Regions from separate parts of the Micromonospora sp. NPDC049102 genome, predicted to be linked through region 1. Evidence: riboswitches for the same ligand, from Rfam matches in the RefSeq annotation. Region 1 holds a riboswitch; each other region holds the start of a gene.

Region 1 (4,862 bases):
CTGCATGCACGAGGGGGCGGCCGAGGGCCGGGCCGACGAGATGGCCACCGAGATGATGGCTGCCGTCGGCCGACTGATGAAGCGCGGCTGAACCGTCACTCCCGCTCCGGTGCGAGGCGTACCCGGCGCAGCAACTGGGCGTTGAGCGCCACCACGACGCCGGCGGCCCGCAGCTCGGCGATGGCCTGCCGGGCCTCGGGACGTACCTCGTCGGTCAGCGCGAACGCGCCGAGCACGGTGGCCGGCAGCCGCAGGAGGTACAGCACCACGGCACCGCGTGCCGACCAGCGCCCGGTCGCCTCCCGCAGCTCGTCCGGCAGCGGTCCACCCGCTCGCGCAGCAGGGCCGGTCCGCCCACCGCGTACTCCGTACCGTCGATGGTGGCCCGCACCCCGCACCCCGCAGCCCGGCAGCGACCGCGCCGGGCCACCCGGCCCGGCCGCCGCCACGATCGCCGGCCAGCGGATGCTCGCTGTCGGACTCCACACCGGCGGCTGTCCGCAACGCCTCGTCCCGCCCCACGCCAGGACTCGTCACCAGGTCGGTGACCGCATGCTCACCCCGGGTCAGAGTGCCGGTCTTGCCGAAGAGCACCGCGTCAACGGTCCGCATGCGCTCCAACGCCACCCGGTCCTTGACCAGGATGCCGCCCCGCGCCGCCAGCGCCGTCGAGAGCCGGGTCGTGCCCGGCGTGCCGCTCGGCGTGCCGGCGGTGATCGGGCGGCTCAGGGTCGGGTGGTGGCGCGGGCATGACTCCACCATCCCGCCCCCCCCCGCCGGGGCGGTGTCAGCGGTTCGACCGTCCGACACTCCGCCACGACCTGCGACACCCAGGCGCGCTGGTTAGCATCTTGCGACGATGAGCCCTCCGATCCCGCCGAACAGTCGGGCACCGGTGCCGCCCCGGTCGCGCGCCGCTGTCCACCAACCGGGCCCACCGGTCACGGTCCGTGACCGTCGAATCGTCAGTCCACGAATTGCGGCGCTCGGCACCGCGTTCGTCCGGCGGAGCTGAACCGGACGGCCCGCCGGCACGTACCCCGCACCGGATCGTTGGGAGTCTCGCATTGGGTTCCGACCACAGCCATTCCGCTCGGCCCGCCCCGCCCCGGGTACGACGGATCCTCGTCGCGATGGTGGTGCCGCTCTTCGTGGCCACCGTCGTGGCCGCGCTGGTGCTGTGGCCGCGAGACGGCGCACCGTCGAACGGTGGCGGCACCGACGTGCCCCGCCACCACGGCACGGTGACCCGGGTGGTGACCGAACCGTGCCCGCCCTCGGCCAGCCCGGAGGGCACGCCGGCCAGCGGACCGTGCGGCACCGTGGACGTGCTCGTCGAGGACGGGCCGGGCGCCGGCCGGCAGGTGAGCACGCCCATCCCCGCCGGGCCCGGCGCACCGCGCGTCGAGGTCGGCGACGAGATCATCCTGGTCAAGCTGACCGATCCGACCGATCCCGCCGCCAGCACCTGGAACATCGCCGAGCACCAGCGCGGAACCCCGCTGGTGTGGCTCGTGGTGGTCTTCGCCGCCGCCATCGTCGCGTTCGGCCGGTGGCGGGGTCTGGCCGCGCTCGCCGGACTGGCCGCCAGCTTCGCCATCCTGCTCACCTTCGTGTTGCCCGCCATCGGCGCCGGCCGGTCACCGCTGCTGGTGGCGGTGGTCGGCGCCGCCCTGATCATGTTCGTGGTGCTCTACCTGACACACGGAGTGACCGCACAGACGTCGGTCGCGGTGCTCGGCACCCTGGGCAGCCTGGTGCTCACCGGCGTGCTGGCGACCATCGCCACGGCCGCCACCCAGCTCACCGGCTTCGGCAGCGAGGACGCCACCACGCTCTCGATGTTCCAGGCCGATGTGGACCTACGCGGCCTGCTGCTCGCCGGGATCATCATCGGCTCGCTCGGGGTACTCGACGACGTGACCGTCACCCAGGCCGCCACCGTCACCGAGTTGGCCAACGCCAACCCCGGGCTGAGCCGGCTCCAGCTCTACCGGGCGGCCACCCGGGTCGGTCGGGCGCACATCGCCTCCACGGTCAACACCATCGTCCTGGCGTACGCGGGCGCGTCACTGCCGCTGCTGCTCCTGCTCACCGCCGACACACGCCCGATCGGGCAGATCCTGACCAGCGAGTTCCTCGCACAGGAGATCGTCCGCAGCGCGGTCGCCACACTCGGCCTGATCGCCGCCGTACCCCTCACCACCGGGCTGGCCGCGGTCGTGACCGCGGCCGGCTCGACGGGCACGTCCGACGCGGACGCCCCGCCACCGCGCCCCCGCACGGACCGCGCGGAGGCGCTGGCCGCTCTCAGTTCACCGCCAGCGGGTCGGGCCGACGGGTCCGATCCGCAGCGGAACGCACCCCCATCCACCGCCACCACCGGGTGGCCAGAGCCGAACAGGAGCACGGATACGGCATGGTGACACTCCTCAGCGTGACCGGATCGGGCACCCGCCCTGAGAACCGCGTCACTGGTCACTCAACGCCATGGCGAAATGACGCTTTTAGTCTGCATCAGGACGTAGCTCAGGTGGTGGAGTCTCGGGTAACCTCGCTGCCGGTCACCGACGAAGGCGCGCAGCGGCGCCTGCGGTGCCACCGCCCAATCGCCAACCGGCGAGCCGGGGACCCAGGTACGTGGGGTGAATCCGCGACAGCGGTAGGGGCCACTTCCGCCCCGAACCCGTCAGCTAACCCGGTCGGCGGTCGACGGAAGGGAAGATTGTGACGGCACCCCTACGCCGCTGGTTGACGCCCGTGGTGGCCGTGTTCGCCGCGCTGACCGTGCTCGCCGGGCCCCTCCCGGCCCACGCCGCCCCGACGACCCCCACACCGTCCGGGCACGAGGAGGACGGCGACGAGCCCAAGCTGCTCAACGACGTCATCGAGCAGACCAACCGGGACTACGTGGCGGCCAAGTCCAAGCTGGCCAAGTCCAAGAAGCGGCAGGTCGAGCTGGCGGCCGAGGTCGACCGGGCCAAGGCCGACCTGGCGGCGCTGGCCCCGCAGGTCGGGCAGATCGCCGCCCAGTCGTACCGGACCGGGCGCGTCGGCGCGATCGCGATGCTGCTGGAGAGCGACGCTCCGGACTCGTTCGTCCAGCGGGCCGCGGCACTCGACGAGATGAACATGGTCAACGAGAAGAAGCTCGCCGAGGTCAACGCCGTGAAGGCCCGCGCCGAGCAGGCCAAGCTGGCCCTCGACGCGGAGGTGCGGGAGCAGCAGAAGCAGACCGCCCTGATGGCGAAGGACAAGCGCGACGCGGACAAGGCGCTCGCGCTGGTCGGCGGCCAGGGCTTCACCGGCGGCCTGGTCGACGCCATCTCGCCGGTCGCCCGGATCGGCCCGGGTCGCACCGCCGACGGCGAGTGGAAGGCGCAGTCGTGCAGCGAGGACGACCCGACCACCTCGGGCTGCATCACGCCGCGCACGCTGCACGCGTACAAGGAGGTCAAGCGGGCCGGGTTCAACCGGTTCGTGGGCTGCCACCGCAACGGTGGACCGTACGAGCACCCGAAGGGCCGCGCCTGTGACTGGTCGTTGCAGAAGAGCGGCTTCAGCCCGTGGCACAACAACGACACCCGCATGTACGGCAACAACGTGGCCGCGTTCCTCATCCGCAACGCCGACCGGCTCGGCATCTACTACGTGATCTGGAACCGGCAGATCTGGATGCCGGCGACCGGCTGGAAGTCGTACAGCGGGCCGTCGAACCACACCGACCACGTACACATGTCGTTGCTCTGACCCGGTGATCAGCAGTCCGAGGGCCGTCCCGCGTCCAGCGGGGCGGCCCTCGGGCGTGTTCGGTGCGGACCGGCATCGTCAGGCGTCGGTCGTCGCGGCCTCGGCCGGTACGGGGGTCACGGGCCGCACCACTCCGGCCGCGAGCCGGTACGACATCCCCACCACCGCGCACCGCCCCCGCGCCACCTCGCCGGCCAGCACGGGGGACTGCTCGAGCAGTGTCTCGACGGTCTGTGCGATGTGGATGTCGACGATGCCGTCGATGTCGTCCACGCCCTCGGCGGTGGCGCGCCGCAGGCTGGGCAGCACGGCGTCGACCACCGCGGGAAGGTGCCCCGGGGGCGCGATGCCGGTGGCGGCGGACTCGCGGGCCGCCTGCACGGCGCCGCACGAGTCGTGACCGAGCACCACCACGAGCGGGGTGCCGAGCACGGTCACGGCGTACTCCACGCTGCCCAGCACCTCCGGCCCGGTGGTGTGCCCGGCCGTACGGACGACGAAGAGATCACCCAGGCCCCGGTCGAAGATGATCTCGGCGGCCAGCCGGGAGTCGGAGCAGCCGACGATCACCGCGAACGGGTGCTGCCCGTCCGCCACGGCGGCCCGGTGTCCGGCGTCCTGGTTGGGGTGGCGCGGCGCTCCACCGACGAAGCGAAGGTTGCCGGCGGCCAGCTCGGCGTACGCTCGGGCCGGCTCGGTCGTGACCGACGATCGATCGACGGCCCGCTGTGCGCCCGGCTGCCCGCCAGGCGTACCGGAACGGCTCATCCCCGCACCTCGTTTCCACGCGTTTGACCTGCTCAACGGGCTTTGCAGCCGGGCCGGCGGTGGGCACTGGCTCGCGCTCAACGGTCACACGCACCGCAAGATGCGTCAAGATATGCGTGATTTAGATTTCATACGTTGACCGGAGAGGCGGCCCCACGATGGCGAGCACGGCGGCCGGCGGCGGCCGGAACTGGACATTCCTCACCAACCACGGGCATGTGCTGCTCGCCATCGCCCGCGACCCCACCGCGCGACTGCGCGACGTGGCGGCGGAGGTGGGCGTCACCGAGCGGGCCGCCCAGGCCATCGTCGCCGACCTGGAGGCCGGCGGTTACCTGCACCGC
Region 2 (4,862 bases), on a different contig from region 1:
CCCGCTGTCCGAGGTACCAGATGGCCGTCCAGTCGCCCTGCCGACCGGCCAGCGCGTACGTCTGGCCGGCGGAGGCGCGGGCGCCGTGGTCCGACACGTCCATCGTGTCCGGGGTGCCGTCGGGACGCAGCGCGATGTCGTTGACCAGTGGCGCGTCCGCGGACGGCGCGGTGTGCAGGATCACCGACGAGGAGCCGCGCGGCGCGCACGGCGTCCCCGGGGTGACGCAGCCGGTGAACGCCGGCTGGTTGGTCGTGTAGTCGGGGTCGATCCGGACCAGCCCGGTGGCCGGGGTGCCGGTGTCCAGCCGTGGCGCGTGCAGCAGGTCGAGGTAGTGCGTCCAGTCCCAGTAGGGCCCCGGATCCCAGTGCATCCCACGCACTGTCGACGCGGTGGTGCCGGGCACGTTGTCGTGGCCGATGATGTGCTGGCGGTCCAGCGGGATGCCCAGCCGCAGCGCGAGGTGCCGGACGAGCTTCGCCGAGGTCCGGTACATCGCCTCGGTGTACCAGGTGCCCTGCGCGGCGAAGCCCTCGTGTTCCAGCCCGATCGACTTGGCGTTGACGTACCAGTTGCCGGCGTGCCAGGCGACGTCCTTGGTCCGGACGTGCTGGGCGATCTGCCCGTCCACTGAACGCAGCGAGTAGTGCCAGCTCACGTAGGTCGGGTCCTGGACGAGTTGGAGTGTGGTCGCCCAACTCGCCTCGGTGTCGTGGATGACGATGTACTCGATCCTCTGCCGGGCGGGCCGGTCGGAGAGATCGTGGTTGCCGTAGTCGCCGTCGCCGAACGCCGCGTAGGGGGCGGGGATCCACTCACAGGACACCGTGCTCGGGCATTCCAGTCCGTCCGGGCGGGCGAGTCGCCGCAGGCCCAGCCGGTCCAGCCCGGATCGCTCGGGTCGTACGGCGCGGGCCGGCAGCGTGACCCGCTGGCCGTCGTCGGTCACCCGGGTCTGGCCGGTGCCGATCGTGGTGAAGACCTCGTCGGCGAAGGCCGCCGCGGCATCGGCGCTGTCCGCGCCGGCGTAGTGGGCCACCGCGCCGTACCAGGTGGCCGGGTCGGTGCCGGCGCCGACGGGGGCGCCCACCTCCCGTTGGTACGCGGCCAGCAGCGCCGCCCCGCCCCGGATGTTCGTCGTCGCGTCGGTGCGCAGCGCCTCGGTCGTGGCCCCGGTCAGTGTGGCGGCCGCGTCCACGGTCTGCAGGGCGGCGGTGGGTGGCGCGGGGTCGGCGGCCGGGGCGGGCGTCAGAGCGCGGCGGGAGTCGTCGCCACGCGGGTCCTCTCCCGGAGCGTCGTGGTGGGCGCGTCGGGGCAGAGCGGTCACGTGCCGGGCATCGGTCAGGTGCATCGGTCCGTAGCCGCCGCTGGTGCTCGGCGTACCGGCGTTGCTGTCCCAGCGGGACTCCAGGTAGGAGACGCCGAGCAGCACGTGGATAGGTACGCCGTACTCGGTCGCCGCGGCAGCGTACTGCTGCTGGCGGTCGGCGGCGGGCGCGGCGGAGGCGGGGCCGGCGGGGAGTGGTACGGCCGCCGTGGCGGTGAGGACCGCGACGGCGAGCAGGGTCGGACGCTTCATCGAACCCCCTACATGTGAACTGGTGTCGGTGCGGTCACCTTCGCGCCGTACGGGAGTCCACGTCAATACCTTTCCATGTTTCAAAACACGCAGAAAGAAACCTTCACCTAGGCTCGGAGGCCCGCTCCAATCGGTACGGAGTGTCACGGACGCGTGGGTTGCGGATCGGTAACGGCCGTCTCTACTCTGGTCCTTTGTCGGCCCGGTAGCAGGTCTGCCCATCCCGGGCGGTAACGAACCGACACCGCCGAGTCGCTTGCGAGCGAGCCGGGGACCCACGTTCCCCTGGGGTGAATCCGCAGCCACTGCGGTAGGGCGCCCACTTCCCGCCCGAACCCGTCAGCTAACCCGGTAGGCGGTCAGGAAGAAGGAGTACGGAACCCGGTGGCCCTCCATGCCCCGCGGCCGTCGTCCGAGCGGTCGGCTCCGGCCGACGCGACGTCGATCGCGCCGCGCCCACGCTGGTCCCGCTTCACCACCGCACTCGCCGCCCTGGTCGGCGTCGCCGTCGTCCTGACGGGCAGCGCCACGGTGGCCCGTGCCGACCCGTCCGTCGCCGAGATCGAACGGCAGATCGACGCCGACTGGAACAAGCTCGAACCGATCATCGAGCGGCACAACGCCACCCGAGCCGACCTGGCCCTCAAGCGGAAGCAGGCCGACACGCTCGCCGCCCGCATCGCGCCCCTTCAGCGCCAGGTCGACGCCGCGATGAACAAGGTGAGCGCGCTGGCCGTACGGGCGTACATGGGCGAGAACCTGTCGACCGTCAACACGATGCTCGGCAGCCGCTCGCCGAGTGAGCTGGTCGGGCAACTCGAGATGCTCGACCGGTTCGCCCACAACCAGCAGCAGGACGTCCGGCAGGTCGCCGATCTCCGCGACGAGCTGGCCCGGCAGAAGGCGCCGCTGGACGAGATGGTCGCCCAGCTGACCCGGACCGAGGCACAGCTGGCGGCGAAGAAGAAGCAGATCAACGAGGAGATCGACCGGCTGCAGAAGCTGCGCCTCAAGGTGTACGGCAACGGCGGCGGCGGTCCGCTGCGTCCGGCGCCCTGCCCGGCCAGCTATCCGGGTGGCGCTGCCGGCATCGCGGTCAAGTTCGCCTGTGCCCAGATCGGCAAGCCGTACGTGTGGGGCGCCGAGGGGCCGGAGTCGTACGACTGCTCCGGGCTGATGCTGGCCGCCTGGGCGAAGGCCGGTGTGTCGCTGCCGCACAACGCCGCCGCGCAGAGCCGGGTGACCAGGAACGTCAGCAAGGGCGACCTGCGCCCCGGTGACCTGGTCCTCTACTACAGCGACATCCACCACGTCGGCATGTACGTCGGCAACGGCTGGGTGGTGCACGCCTCCCAGGCCGGGGTGCCCGTCAAGATGAAGAAGGCCGACGACGGGCCCATCCACAGCTACGGCCGTCCCGGCTGAGAGACGCGGGAAGCAGTCAGGGCCCGTCGCGATCCGCTCGCGGCGGGCCCTCGTCGTCGCCTACCGCGTCGGCCAGGCGCGCCAGCTCTGCCAGGAACGACTCGGCGTCGGCCCCCGCTGACCCTGGTAACGCGACCCGTAGACCACCGAGCCGTACGGGTGTTCGGCCGGCGAGGACAGCCGGAAGATGCAGAGCTGGCCGATCTTCATGCCCGGCCAGAGGGTGATCGGCAGGTTCGCCACGTTGGACAGCTCCAGCGTCACGTGCCCGGAGAAGCCCGGGTCGATGAACCCGGCGGTGGAGTGGGTGAGCAGGCCGAGGCGGCCCAGGCTGGACTTACCCTCCAGCCGGCCGGCGAGCTGGTCGCCGAGCGAGATCACCTCCAGTGTCGAGGCGAGCACGAACTCTCCCGGGTGCAGCACGAACGGCTCGCCGTCGGGCACCTCGACCACCGAGGTCAGGTCGTCCTGCTGCATCGCCGGGTCGATGTGGGTGTAGAGATGGTTGTTGAAGACCCGGAACAGCCGATCGAGTCGTACGTCGATGCTGGAGGGTTGGACCAGGGTGGGCTCGAACGGCTCCAGGCCCAGCGTGCCGGCCTTGATCTCGGAGACCAGGTCGCGGTCGGAGAGCAGCATCGGACCACCTTAGCGAGGTGGGCGGTGACCAGCGTGTCGAGGTCGCTCCTCGTACATTTGTTCGATAGAATGCCCGCATGGCTTCCTGGTCCGATTTCGCCGCCGACGAGCCCCGCCTCGCCGATGGGATTCGCGTTCTCCTGCAGCAGTACGGGCCGGGCTTCGGCTACCTGGCCACGGTCCGCGCCGACGGTGGGCCCCGGGTCCACCCGGTCTCCCCGGTCATCACCGACGAGGGTCTCTTCTGCTTCATCATCGACTCGCCGAAGCGCCGCGACCTCGAACGGGACGGGCGGTACGCGCTGCACTCGTTCCCTCCGGAGGAGAGCGACGACGAGGCGTACGTGGCGGGCCGCGCCTGGCCGATCACCGATCCGGTCCGGGTGGCCCGGCTGGCGCAGAGCTCCCGTGCCGAGCCGCAGGTCGACTGGCGGCTGTTCGAGTTCACAGTCGACGTGGCGATGTTGACCCGTCGCGAGCAGCACGCCGCAGGCGTTCCCGGCGTCACCCCGAGTCGTCCGGCCGTGCGGGTCTGGCTGGATCCGCAAGCCCCGCCCGCACCGGCCGCGCCTGTCGCCGTACCGCAGACGCGCTCGACCCGGCGCAACCGTGACGTCCAGTGCACGGCCGCCTGACCACGGCCCGATCCGGCACAAACGCCGGTGCCGGCTCCGTCGTGACGGAGCCGGCACCTGGTGTACGCGAGGAGAGCTACGCCGCGCGGTACGCGTTCCACGCGGTCAGCATGCGGCTCGCCTGCCCGGGGGTGAACTGGTACATGCACGAGTCGTAGGTGTAGGCCATGAAGTTGGTGCGCAGCGACGACTTCATCGACCGCTCGGCGGACGAGCCATCGACGATCGGGTACCAGGACGTGTTCGTCGCCCGATTGATCTTGTCGAGTCGGAACGCGAAAGCGGTGGTCGCGCCGCCGGTCCCGCCCGCGTAGGCCTGGTTGAGCACGCTGATCTGCGAGGTGATCATCGATTCCGGGATGTTGCCGCCGGCCCGGTTGCTGTTCTCCTGGATCACGTGCACCGCCACCGGGATGGTGACGGTGGCCAGCGTCGTCGCGCCGGCGCCGGCCCGGTAGTTGGCCCGTTCACGCAACGCCGCCGCAAGGTCGGCGTCCCGCTCGCGGACCTGCTTGGCGGTCAGCTCGTTCGGTTCGTGCAGGGCTGCGGCGCCGGGCTTCGCCCGGGCGTTGGCCTGGCTGCCG
Region 3 (4,862 bases), on a different contig from region 1:
CGTGGGCGGCCTGCGGCGGTTGGCCGGGTCACCGGCCGACATCGCGGCGCGACTGCGTCAGGAGGTCCGTGAACGGGTCCACCTTCCGATCACGGTGGGTGTGGCCCGCACGAAGTTCCTGGCCAAGGTGGCCAGCGGGGTGGCGAAACCGGACGGCCTGCTGGTGGTCGCACCGGATGCCGAGGTGGCGTTCCTGCACCCCCTCCCGGTCGAACGGTTGTGGGGCGTCGGCCCGGTCACCTCCGCGAAGCTGCGGGAGCACCGGATCCGTACCGTCGGCGACGTGGCCCGGCTCGGTGAGGCCGCGCTGGTGTCGCTGCTCGGGTCCGGTGCCGGTCGGCACCTGCACTCGCTGGCACACAACCGTGACCCACGCGCGGTGCAGGTCGGTCGCCGACGCGGCTCGATGGGTGCCCAACACGCGTTGAGTCGTACTCCGCACGCCCCGGCGGAACTGGACGCCATCCTCGCCGGTCTGGTCGACCGGGTCACCCGCCGGATGCGCGCGGCCGGGCGGTCCGGTCGCACCGTGGTGCTGCGGTTGCGCTTCGGCGACTACAGCCGGGCGACCCGCTCGCACACCATCGGCAAGGCGACCGCGGACACGACGCCGCTGCTCGCCGCGGCGCGCGCGTTGCTGCGGGCGGCCCGGTCCGAGATCGACGGTCGTGGTGTCACGCTGATCGGTGTGTCGGTGGGCAACCTGGACGATAGTCCGGTCCAGCCGGAGTTGCCGTTCCACCGCGACCCGGGCGCACAGTTGGACGCCGCGGTCGACGCGGTCCGCGACCGGTTCGGCTCGACGGCGCTCACCCGTGCGGTCCTGCTCGGCCGGGAGCCGGGTGTCGAGATACCGCTGCTGCCGGATTGACCGATCTGCGTGCGGTGTCCACGCGCCCAGTTGCGACAGGAGACACATCACAGCAGGTCGGCGGTTTAGCCGGCGGCCGACGGGTGACCCTTGTGGGGTACAGCCTGACGAGGGGGGCACATGTCCGACGACACCAGCAACCGATCGAGCCGCCGCGCCGAACGCCCGCACGACGTGACCGACCCGCTGCTCTGGCAGCTCGCGGTCGACGTGCTCGAGGCCCACGAGCCCGACGACGAGGGGCACTGCCGCAATCTCCAGTGCGCCGGCCAGGCCTGGCCGTGCGCGGCCCGCACGAGCGCCGAGCAGTCGGTGCGGCTGGCCCGCAGCACCCCCGACTCGGCCGAGATGACCGTCGACGGTGACGCCGCCGGCACCGGCTGGGCGGCCGCGCCGGCACCGCGCTGGGGCTGGAACGGCGAGGCGGCGGCGCGCCGTGAGCCCAGGAAGGCCGCCTCGGCAGCGTGACGCGTACCGCGCGGAGACCAGCAGACGAACGAACGCTCGGCCGGTGACCCGGCCGAGCGTTCGTCTGTCGAGCGTCAGAGAGCGAGTCGCTGGCCCGGGAGAATCAGCCCCGGGTCGGCGCCGACCAGCTGCCGGTTGCGCTCGTACAGGGCCTGCCAACCGCCGGCCTGGCGGTGCCGCTCGGCGATCTCCGACAGGGTGTCGCCCGGCTTGACCACGTACGTGTCGCCGCTGGCCGCCGGGGCGGTCCGCTCGTGACTACGGGTCGCCGGCTGGTCGCCCCGCGACGACCGCTCCTTGCCGGCGGTGGACTTCGACGAGCCGGTGGACGACTTTGTCGAGGGCTTCGCGGTGGACGTGGTCGACTTCGTGGCGGAGCCGCCCGACGAGCCGCCCTTGCGGCCGCAGGTCGGCCACGCGCCGATGCCCTGCCCGTCGAGCACCTTCTCGGCGATCGCGATCTGCTCCCCGCGGCTGGCCAGGTCGGCGCGGGCGGCGTACTTCGTGCCGCCGTAGCCGGCCCAGGTGCCCTGGGAGAACTGCAACCCGCCGTAGTAGCCGTTGCCGGTGTTGATCTTCCAGTTGCCGCCGGACTCGCACTGGGCGACCGCGTCCCAGTTGACGCCGGCCTGGGCCGGAGCCGCCGGGCCGAAGAGGGCGACGGCGCCGGTGACCGCGCCGACGGCCAGGGTGCCGACGGCGACGCGGCGGGTGGTGACCCGTCGATGACGGGGGGTGTACGCAGACGTCATGGTTCGTTCCTCCACGCCGGCGAGGTGAGCTGTCGGGTTCGGGCCGAGGAGCCCGGCCGCACGGTGGCGGCTTCACCCCGAGGTGACATGCACCGAGGAACGTTGGGTCCCCCGCTCCTGCCCGGGTTCTGTTTCCGACGACCGGGGGCAGGATTTGGCGTTGCCGGTCGCGGCGTCCACGGTGGTGGACCCGACCGACGGTAGGCACGGTCGGTGACGGTCGCCCACCGCTTGTGAAGTTGTTCACCGGCCCACGCGGGGCGTCCCGGCCAGCGGTTGCGGACGACGTCCACCTGTGCACCGACCATGATGGACCGTTTCCGATCAGGTCCGACGTCCACCTGCCAACCGGCCGACGGACCCCCGGATCGGGGTCCGCCGGCCGGGGGTGATCAGAGGGTGCGCGCCAGCCGGTCCGCGAGCGTACGGGTGAAGCGGGCCGGATCGGCCAGCTCACCGCCCTCGGCGAGGACCGCCAGGCCGTACAGCAGCTCGGCGGTCTCGGTCAGCGCCTCCGAGGAGTCGCCCTGCTCGTGGGCCTTGCGCAGCCCGGTGACCAGCGGGTGACCAGGATTGATCTCCAGGATCCGCTTGGTCGTGGGGACCTCGTGCCCCATCGCCCGGTACATCTTCTCCAGCGTCGGCGTGAGGTCGTGCGCGTCGCCCACCACACAGGCCGGTGAGGTGGTCAGCCGCGACGACAGCCGGACCTCCCGGACACTGTCGGCGAGGGTCGTGCCGAGCCACTGCACCAGCGCGCCGAACTCCTGCCGCTGCTGCTCGCGCTCGGCCTCGGCCTGCTGCTTCTCCTCGTCGGTGTCCAGGTCGACCTGGCCCTTGGCGATCGAGCGCAGCGGCCGGCCGTCGTACTCGCCGACCCGCTCGACCCACACCTCGTCGACCGGGTCGGTGAGCAGCAGCACCTCGTGACCCTTGGCCCGGAACGCCTCCAGGTGCGGGGAGTTCTCGATGGTGGCCCGGGAGTCGCCGGTGGCGTACCAGATGTCGGTCTGGCCGTCCTTCATCCGCGAGACGTAGCCGGCCAGGTCGGTGGGCTCCGCCGCGTCGTGGGTGGAGGCGACCGACAGGATCTCCAGCAGGGTGTCGCGGTTGTCGGTGTCGTCGAGCAACCCCTCCTTGACCACCGCGCCGAACTCGGTCCAGAAGGTGCGGTAGCGCTCGGGGTGGTTGGCCTTCAGGTCCTTGACCGTGGCGAGCACCTTACGGACCAGGCGGCGGCGGACGATCTGGATCTGCCGGTCCTGCTGGAGGATCTCGCGGGAGATGTTCAGCGACAGGTCGTGCGCGTCGACGACGCCCTTGACGAAGCGCAGGTATGTCGGGACCAGCGCCTCGCAGTCGTCCATGATGAACACGCGCTTGACGTAGAGCTGGACGCCGCGGCGGCCCTGCGGGGAGAACATGTCGAGTGGGGCGTGGCTGGGCAGGAACAGCAGCGCCTCGTACTCGAAGGTGCCCTCGCCCTTCATGTGCACGACCTCGAGCGGGTCCGCCCAGTCGTGGCTGACGTGCTTGTAGAACTCGTTGTACTCGGCGGCGTCGACCTCGTCGCGGGGGCGCGCCCAGAGCGCCTTCATCGAGTTGAGGGTCTGCACCTCGCTGGTGGCCGCCTCGCCCTCGGCGCCCGCACGTTCGACGGTCATCCGGATCGGCCAGGCGATGAAGTCGGAGTAGCGCTTGACGATCTCGCGGACCGTCCACTCGGCGGTGTAATCGTGCAGGTTGTCCTCGGTGTCGGCCGGCTTGAGGTGCAGGGTCACCGAGGTGCCCTGCGGCGCGTCGTCGACGGCCTCGACGGAGTAGGTGCCCTCGCCGGCGGACTCCCAGCGGGTGCCGCCGGTCTCGCCTGCCTTGCGGGTCAGCAGGGTGACCCGGTCGGCGACCATGAACGCGGCGTAGAAGCCGACGCCGAACTGCCCGATCAGCTCCTGCGAGGCGCGGGCGTCGGCGGACTCGCGCAGCTGGCGAAGCAGCTCGGCGGTGCCGGACTTGGCGATGGTGCCGATCAGCCGGACCACCTCGTCGCGGTTCATCCCGACGCCGTTGTCCCGCACGGTCAGCGTGCGGGCGTCCCGGTCGACCTCGATGGCGACGTGGAGGTCGTCGGTGTCGGCGACGAGATCCTTGTCGACGAGCGTCGCCAGCCGCAGCTTGTCCAGGGCGTCGGACGCGTTCGAGATGAGTTCCCGCAGGAAGACGTCCTTGTTCGAGTAGATCGAGTGGACGACCAGCTGCAGGAGCTGACGCGCCTCGGCCTGGAACTCCAACGTCTCGGCCTGGTTGCTCACACCGTCTCCCCTTCTCGGCTCGTGCGGAGGTTCGCGCAAAGGATACGAGCCGCCACCGGCGTACACGCGTGCGCCTCCGGGTCGTATTCCCGATTCCCGTGCGCCCGGCGCGCGACCTAGCTGACTTTGCCTAACAGAAGCCAGCCGGATAGCGTTCCGTGCGACACGCCCCGCCACGAACCTGGAGCAACCCCATGAAGATCGCTGGAAGCACCGCCCTCGTCACCGGCGCCAACCGGGGTTTCGGCCGGCACCTGGCCGCCGAACTCGTCTCCCGGGGCGCGACGGTCTACGCCGGCGCCCGCAACCCCGACAGCGTCGACCTGCCCGGCGTGACGCCGGTCCGGCTGGACATCACCGACCCCGCGTCGGTGGCCGCCGCCGCCGAGCTGGCCGGGGACGTGAACCTCCTGGTCAACAACGCCGGCATCGACAGCCGGGCGGACCTCCTCGACGGCGACC
Region 4 (4,862 bases), on a different contig from region 1:
GTCAACCGCTCGGACGCGCTGATCTCCGACGTCTCCGGGGTGATCTCGGACTACCTCTACTCCGGCAAGCCGTACGCGGTCACCGACATGGGCGACGAGGGTGACCGGTTCACCGAGCGCTTTCCACTGGCCGGGTCGGGCTACGTGCTGCGGCGCGACATGTCCAACGTGGACGCCGTACTCACGGCCCTGCTGGACACCGACCCGCTGGCCGACGCACGCTGGGTCACCCGCCGCCGCTACCTGGGCGACTTCCCGGCCGAGTCGTACGCCGAGGGTTTCCTGACCGCGGCTCGCCGGGAGCTGACGTCGGCGCGGGAACTGCCCGCGCCCGCACCCGCACCCGCCTAGCGGTACGGCTCCAGCAGCTCCAGCACCGCCGCCGGGTCCTCCAGATGGGCGTTGTGCCCGAGGCCGGGCAGCGTGACGACCGGCACCGCGTACTCCTTGAGCTGCGCGTCGGTGACCATCGGGTCGTGCTCCCCGCGCGCCAGCACCACCGGCACGTCGGTGGCGGCCAACAGCGCGGCCAGGTCGGGCTCGCCGACGGCGAACGCGCTCGTGTCCATCGCGAGCCGCCAGCGGCCGTCGACCTGACGCAGGCCGGCGTCCACCATCGGGTGGTCCGGTGCGACGAGACCGGCGAGGCCGGCGACCCGCAGGTAGCGGCGGGCGGCCTCGGTGCGGGTCGCGTACCAGCCCACCGGACGGGCCGCCAGCTCCGCCGCACGGGTCAGCTCCGTGGGTGACCAGACCGCCTTGATACCCAGCCCCACCACCGCGTCCACCGGCAGTCCGGCGGCGCGGGCCGCCAGCGCCACGCCGACCACACCACCGAGCGAGTGCCCGAGGACGACGATGCGGTCGTCGGGGGTCAGGCCCTGCGCGACCCGCTGGGCGAAACCCTCGAAGGAGTACGACGGCAGTGGCGCCGACCAGCCGTGGCCGGCGAGGTCGGGTGCCGACCATCGCCCGGGCCAGTGCTGTTCCAGAAGTGGTGCCCAGGGCAGCCACACGTCACCTGTCGCCCCCATGCCGTGCAGCAGCAACAGGATCGGCTCACGGCCGGCTTGACCACCCGGTTCTTCCGCCACGGCCGCAGTCTCCCACGGTTCGCCGCCCGGTACGAGAGCCGTTCAGCGGCGGTCGCCGCCCGGCAACGCAGACGCCGCGGGCGCCGGCCCCTCGTGGGGACGCGGCGCCCGCGGCGTCGTGGGGTGTCCGCCTGGATCAGGCGGAGTAGCCCCGGCTGGTGATCCAGTTGGCCAGGTCGATCGTGGTGACCCAGTACGCCGGGTCGGCCGGGTTCGCCGAGTCGGCGATCCGCACGGTCCGGCCGTTGTCCTTGTAGCCCACGACGGCGATGTAGTGCCCGCCGCCGTAGGAGTGCCAACCGCCGTCGGTGTCGGTGGCGTCGCCGACGACGTTGGCCACCACGCCCCGGCCGTCGGTGATGGCCCTGACGACGTCGGCCGCAAGGCGATCGATCTGTGCCGGGCTGGGCGCGCTCTCGAACATGCGGGTGCGGTACGGGGAGCCCTTCACCTCGGCGTTGAGCACCCGGGTGGTGTCCTCAGCCGAGTTGGTGCCCATCTCGGTGGTGCCCAGTTCGGCACCCAACTCCTCCTGCGTACGGTCGATGCCGCTGGAGCTCAGGGCGTTGCGGGTGGCCGCCGGGCCGCAGTTGTAGTACGTGTTCTGCGCCTCGTAGTCGTAGTCGAGCACCTTGGTCGCGGGCGGCTTCGGCGGCGTCGGCTTACGGGTGAGGTCCGGGTTGCTCGTGGCCTTCGCGGCGGGCGACGCGGCACTGGTGGCCGGGGCGGCGGTGCTCGGCGACGGGGCCACGGACCGAACCTCGCCACGGGAGGCGACGGTGTCATTGCGCATCTCGGCGACCGTGGTCGGCGTGTGCCGGCCGGCCGGGGCGTCGGCGGCACCGGCGACCAGGGCGCCGGTGGTGGTGGCGAGCGCGAGGGCCGCGGCGGAGGCGGCGACGATCTGGTACGGGCGCTCGGTCGCGAGACGACGGAGCTGGCGCTTCAGGGTGTGCTTCACGAGGTCCTCCACGGTTCGGGGGGTGAGCGGCACACCGGGGCTCGGCCGGTATCCGGGCAGGCGCCAGCGCGCGGGCCGTGGCCCGCGGATGGTGGACCGCTCAGGGGAGCGCCCGGCACGGCCGGGCGGGAAAGGCGGTGACCCGGGGGGTCAGCTCACCGTCACGAGGCGGATGAGCGGGGACACCGCGACGCCGTGGAGGCGGGGGAACAACTGTGGGGTCGAGGGGTGCTGCACGAGGATGGAACTCCTTCCGTCACCGCCTACCGGGTTAGCTGACGGATTCGGGCGGGAAGATCGCCCTACCGCGGGCCGTGGCTCGCGGATTCACCCCGGACTTACTGTGGGTCCCCGGTTCGTTGATCACGATTGAGCGGGTCGGCGCGGCGTCGCCTCCTGCGATCGGTTACCGCACCGGACGCGACGACAGTACTGGCCAGTTGACACTCCGCCAAGCCGCGCCCACCTGCGTAAACATCGATTATCCCCGCAATTTCTGCGCGTTTTGCCGCTGACGTGACTCGATGGGACAACCGGTTCCGCCGGGACCTGTGGGCGACAACCGGACAGGCCGCCGACAACGCCGCCGTTATGCCCGGAACAATGGCCCCCGATGATGCCGGTCGCCCGATTCCGCCGCCGGTGGCGCGCCTCACATAACGGATCGGGCTCAACCCGCCCGAGCCGGACGCCAGCGCGCCACGACTGCCGTACGGGACGCCCGCGCCGCCGTGCGCCGTGAGCGCGCCGGGCCCGGCCGCGACCGCACCGCCGCCGCGTACGCCTCCTCGGCGAGGATGCGCGCCGACTCTGCGGCCACCTCCGCGTCCCGCCAGGCTGACCGCTCCCGCTCCACGGCCCCCCGGTGCTCCGCCAGCCTCGCGTCACGGATCGCCCGGACGAGCAGCACCTCCTGCTCCACCGGGTGTCGGCGGGGATCCCAGCCACGCCGGTGCCCGAACACGTCACCGAGTTGCGCCATGGTCAGCTCCCCGCGCCAGTACGCCGCCATCGCGGCTCGGTGCAGATAGCGCTCCCGGGCCGCGTACTCGCCGGGGGTGTGCGGGGTCCGGGGAGTCGGCAACGCCCCTGCGGTGGCCACCCGGCGGGCCGCGGTGTCCGCCTCGTCGTACGCCGTCCACGCCTGCTGCGCCTCGTCCTGAGCGACCAGCCAGTCTGCGCGACGGCGTCGGGCGGTCCGCGCCGCTCGGGCGGCGGCAACGGCCACCTCCTCGGCGTACCGGCGCAGGTCGGCGATCTCCGCGGCGGCCAGCTCGCGGGCGGTGGGTGTCGGTGGCGTCGGGTCGGCCGCCGGCGACTCCCGTTCCGGGCGGGCCACCAGTACGGCGAGGACCGTCAGCGCCAGCAGGAACAGGGCCGACCAGATGGCGGCGGCCTGTGGCACCTCGGTCAGGAACTGGTAGAAGACGACGGTTTCCATGGTCGGCTCCTCGGCATGCGCACGTCAGCGATGGGATGCCGCACGGCGAGGGTGCGGGCGGTGTGTCGTCAGGTGCGGTGGTGGGGCGCTCACGTCGTCGGCAGGCCTGTGGGCCCAATGGTCGGCGTGGGGGTCCGGTGGCCGGTTAGGGACCGGCGTCTGGCATACGACTCGGCGCTCGCCGGACGGGGTGACGCCCCGCCTGTGACCCGCTAGGCCGGCGGCGCTCGGGAGGCTCGGCTGGCCGGGCCGGCGGCTCGGAGCGAGGGCTCAGCGTCCGTGCGGGCCTGGTTGCCGGCCACCGGTGGGCCTGGCAGGACGGCCAAGGCATCCTTCAGCGCAGGCTGCGGGTCGACGGACCGCGCCGGCCCGGCGTCGGCCGGTGCCCCAGCGACCGGGTCCCCGCCGGCGTGCTGGGCAGCGGCCCGGCCGGAGAGAGCCGGGCGGGCGGCCCAGCCGGCGACGGCACGGTCGGCGACGGCACGGTCGGTGAGGATCGTGGAGAGGGCCGCGGTCGACGGTCCGAGCGGCTCCGCGAGGGCGAGCGACCAGAGGGTGGGCGGCGGGGCCGCTGCGGTCGATGCCGGTAGCAGCGCCGGGGCCGCACCCAGGGCGAGCGACAGCACGGCAAGGCTGGTCAGCACCCGCGCCGTCCAGCACGCCACCCACCACAGGGGACAGGTGAGCGCGACCGGGAGCACGTCCTCACGCTACCGTCGGGGACCGCCCGGGCGCATCGGCGACGGGCGTGTCGGCCCGCGCCGCGCCGACCCCTCCGACCAGCGTGGACATGGTGGCGAGAGAGCAGGCTCTGGTGGGTGCCACCGCGCCCGGACAAGATCGTGCTCGATCGTTGATGTAGTGGCCTCAGTCGGCTGACGAGCCCACTACGACCGGGATCGAAGGCGATCTTGCGCGGGCGCGCGGGCGGATTCGCCGGGGACGTCGGGGTCGACGCCTCCGGTCTCCGGGGCGCGCTGGTGGGGGACGATCGGCGCTCGACGAGTACGACGCGGCGCGAGCCGGCGCATCATCGGCGTCTCGACGTAGCGGTGCAACAACCCGGCGAGCACCAGGTTCACGAGCAGGAACCCGAGCACCACCGCGGGCCCCTGCCAGCCCCGGAAGCCGGTTCCCCAGTCGCCGCTGAGCCGGAGCACGCTGGTCATCACCAGCACGTGCACCAGATAGAACGCGAAGGAGACCTCGCCGAGCCAGACCAGCGGACGCGAGCGCCACGGCGAGCGCCGGTTCCGCACGTCGGCGTCGGCGGCGGCGGTGATCACCAGCAGGTACGCGACGGCGAGCAGGGTCGTCCACAACTCGGCGCGGATCCACTGCCCGGCGGCCACCCAGGTGCCCACGA

Evidence for each region. Region 1 has a riboswitch for cyclic di-AMP ahead of ACGFH9_RS16720 (coiled-coil domain-containing protein). Riboswitches for the same ligand answer to the same signal wherever they lie in the genome.
Region 2: linked by a shared signal. The riboswitch ahead of ACGFH9_RS03360 (NlpC/P60 family protein) and the one ahead of ACGFH9_RS16720 (coiled-coil domain-containing protein) in region 1 are both predicted to bind cyclic di-AMP.
Region 3: linked by a shared signal. The riboswitch ahead of ACGFH9_RS06965 (transglycosylase family protein) and the one ahead of ACGFH9_RS16720 (coiled-coil domain-containing protein) in region 1 are both predicted to bind cyclic di-AMP.
Region 4: linked by a shared signal. The riboswitch ahead of ACGFH9_RS17645 (C39 family peptidase) and the one ahead of ACGFH9_RS16720 (coiled-coil domain-containing protein) in region 1 are both predicted to bind cyclic di-AMP.

What each region holds. Positions count from the first base shown of each region.
Region 1 covers NZ_JBICTE010000015.1:18,664-23,525, forward strand. Annotated here, with positions in the region: gene ACGFH9_RS16705 (metal-sensitive transcriptional regulator) at 1-91, shown strand, start outside; gene ACGFH9_RS16710 (hypothetical protein) at 96-488, opposite strand; gene ACGFH9_RS16715 (YibE/F family protein) at 1,068-2,426, shown strand; cyclic di-AMP (ydaO/yuaA leader) riboswitch at 2,593-2,724, shown strand; gene ACGFH9_RS16720 (coiled-coil domain-containing protein) at 2,728-3,750, shown strand; gene ACGFH9_RS16725 (carbonic anhydrase) at 3,829-4,518, opposite strand; gene ACGFH9_RS16730 (MarR family winged helix-turn-helix transcriptional regulator) at 4,677-4,862, shown strand, end outside.
Region 2 covers NZ_JBICTE010000002.1:170,069-174,930, forward strand. Annotated here, with positions in the region: gene ACGFH9_RS03355 (N-acetylmuramoyl-L-alanine amidase) at 1-1,579, opposite strand, end outside; cyclic di-AMP (ydaO/yuaA leader) riboswitch at 1,815-1,951, shown strand; gene ACGFH9_RS03360 (NlpC/P60 family protein) at 1,964-3,004, shown strand; gene dcd (dCTP deaminase) at 3,065-3,643, opposite strand; gene ACGFH9_RS03370 (pyridoxamine 5'-phosphate oxidase family protein) at 3,721-4,278, shown strand; gene ACGFH9_RS03375 (hypothetical protein) at 4,355-4,862, opposite strand, start outside.
Region 3 covers NZ_JBICTE010000004.1:190,729-195,590, reverse strand. Annotated here, with positions in the region: gene dinB (DNA polymerase IV) at 1-871, shown strand, start outside; gene ACGFH9_RS06970 (hypothetical protein) at 992-1,339, shown strand; gene ACGFH9_RS06965 (transglycosylase family protein) at 1,414-2,091, opposite strand; cyclic di-AMP (ydaO/yuaA leader) riboswitch at 2,091-2,261, opposite strand; gene htpG (molecular chaperone HtpG) at 2,484-4,400, opposite strand; gene ACGFH9_RS06955 (SDR family oxidoreductase) at 4,595-4,862, shown strand, end outside.
Region 4 covers NZ_JBICTE010000016.1:92,196-97,057, reverse strand. Annotated here, with positions in the region: gene ACGFH9_RS17655 (CDP-glycerol glycerophosphotransferase family protein) at 1-351, shown strand, start outside; gene ACGFH9_RS17650 (alpha/beta fold hydrolase) at 348-1,094, opposite strand; gene ACGFH9_RS17645 (C39 family peptidase) at 1,231-2,055, opposite strand; cyclic di-AMP (ydaO/yuaA leader) riboswitch at 2,301-2,441, opposite strand; gene ACGFH9_RS17640 (hypothetical protein) at 2,726-3,496, opposite strand; gene ACGFH9_RS17635 (hypothetical protein) at 3,709-4,197, opposite strand; gene ACGFH9_RS17630 (acyltransferase family protein) at 4,384-4,862, opposite strand, start outside.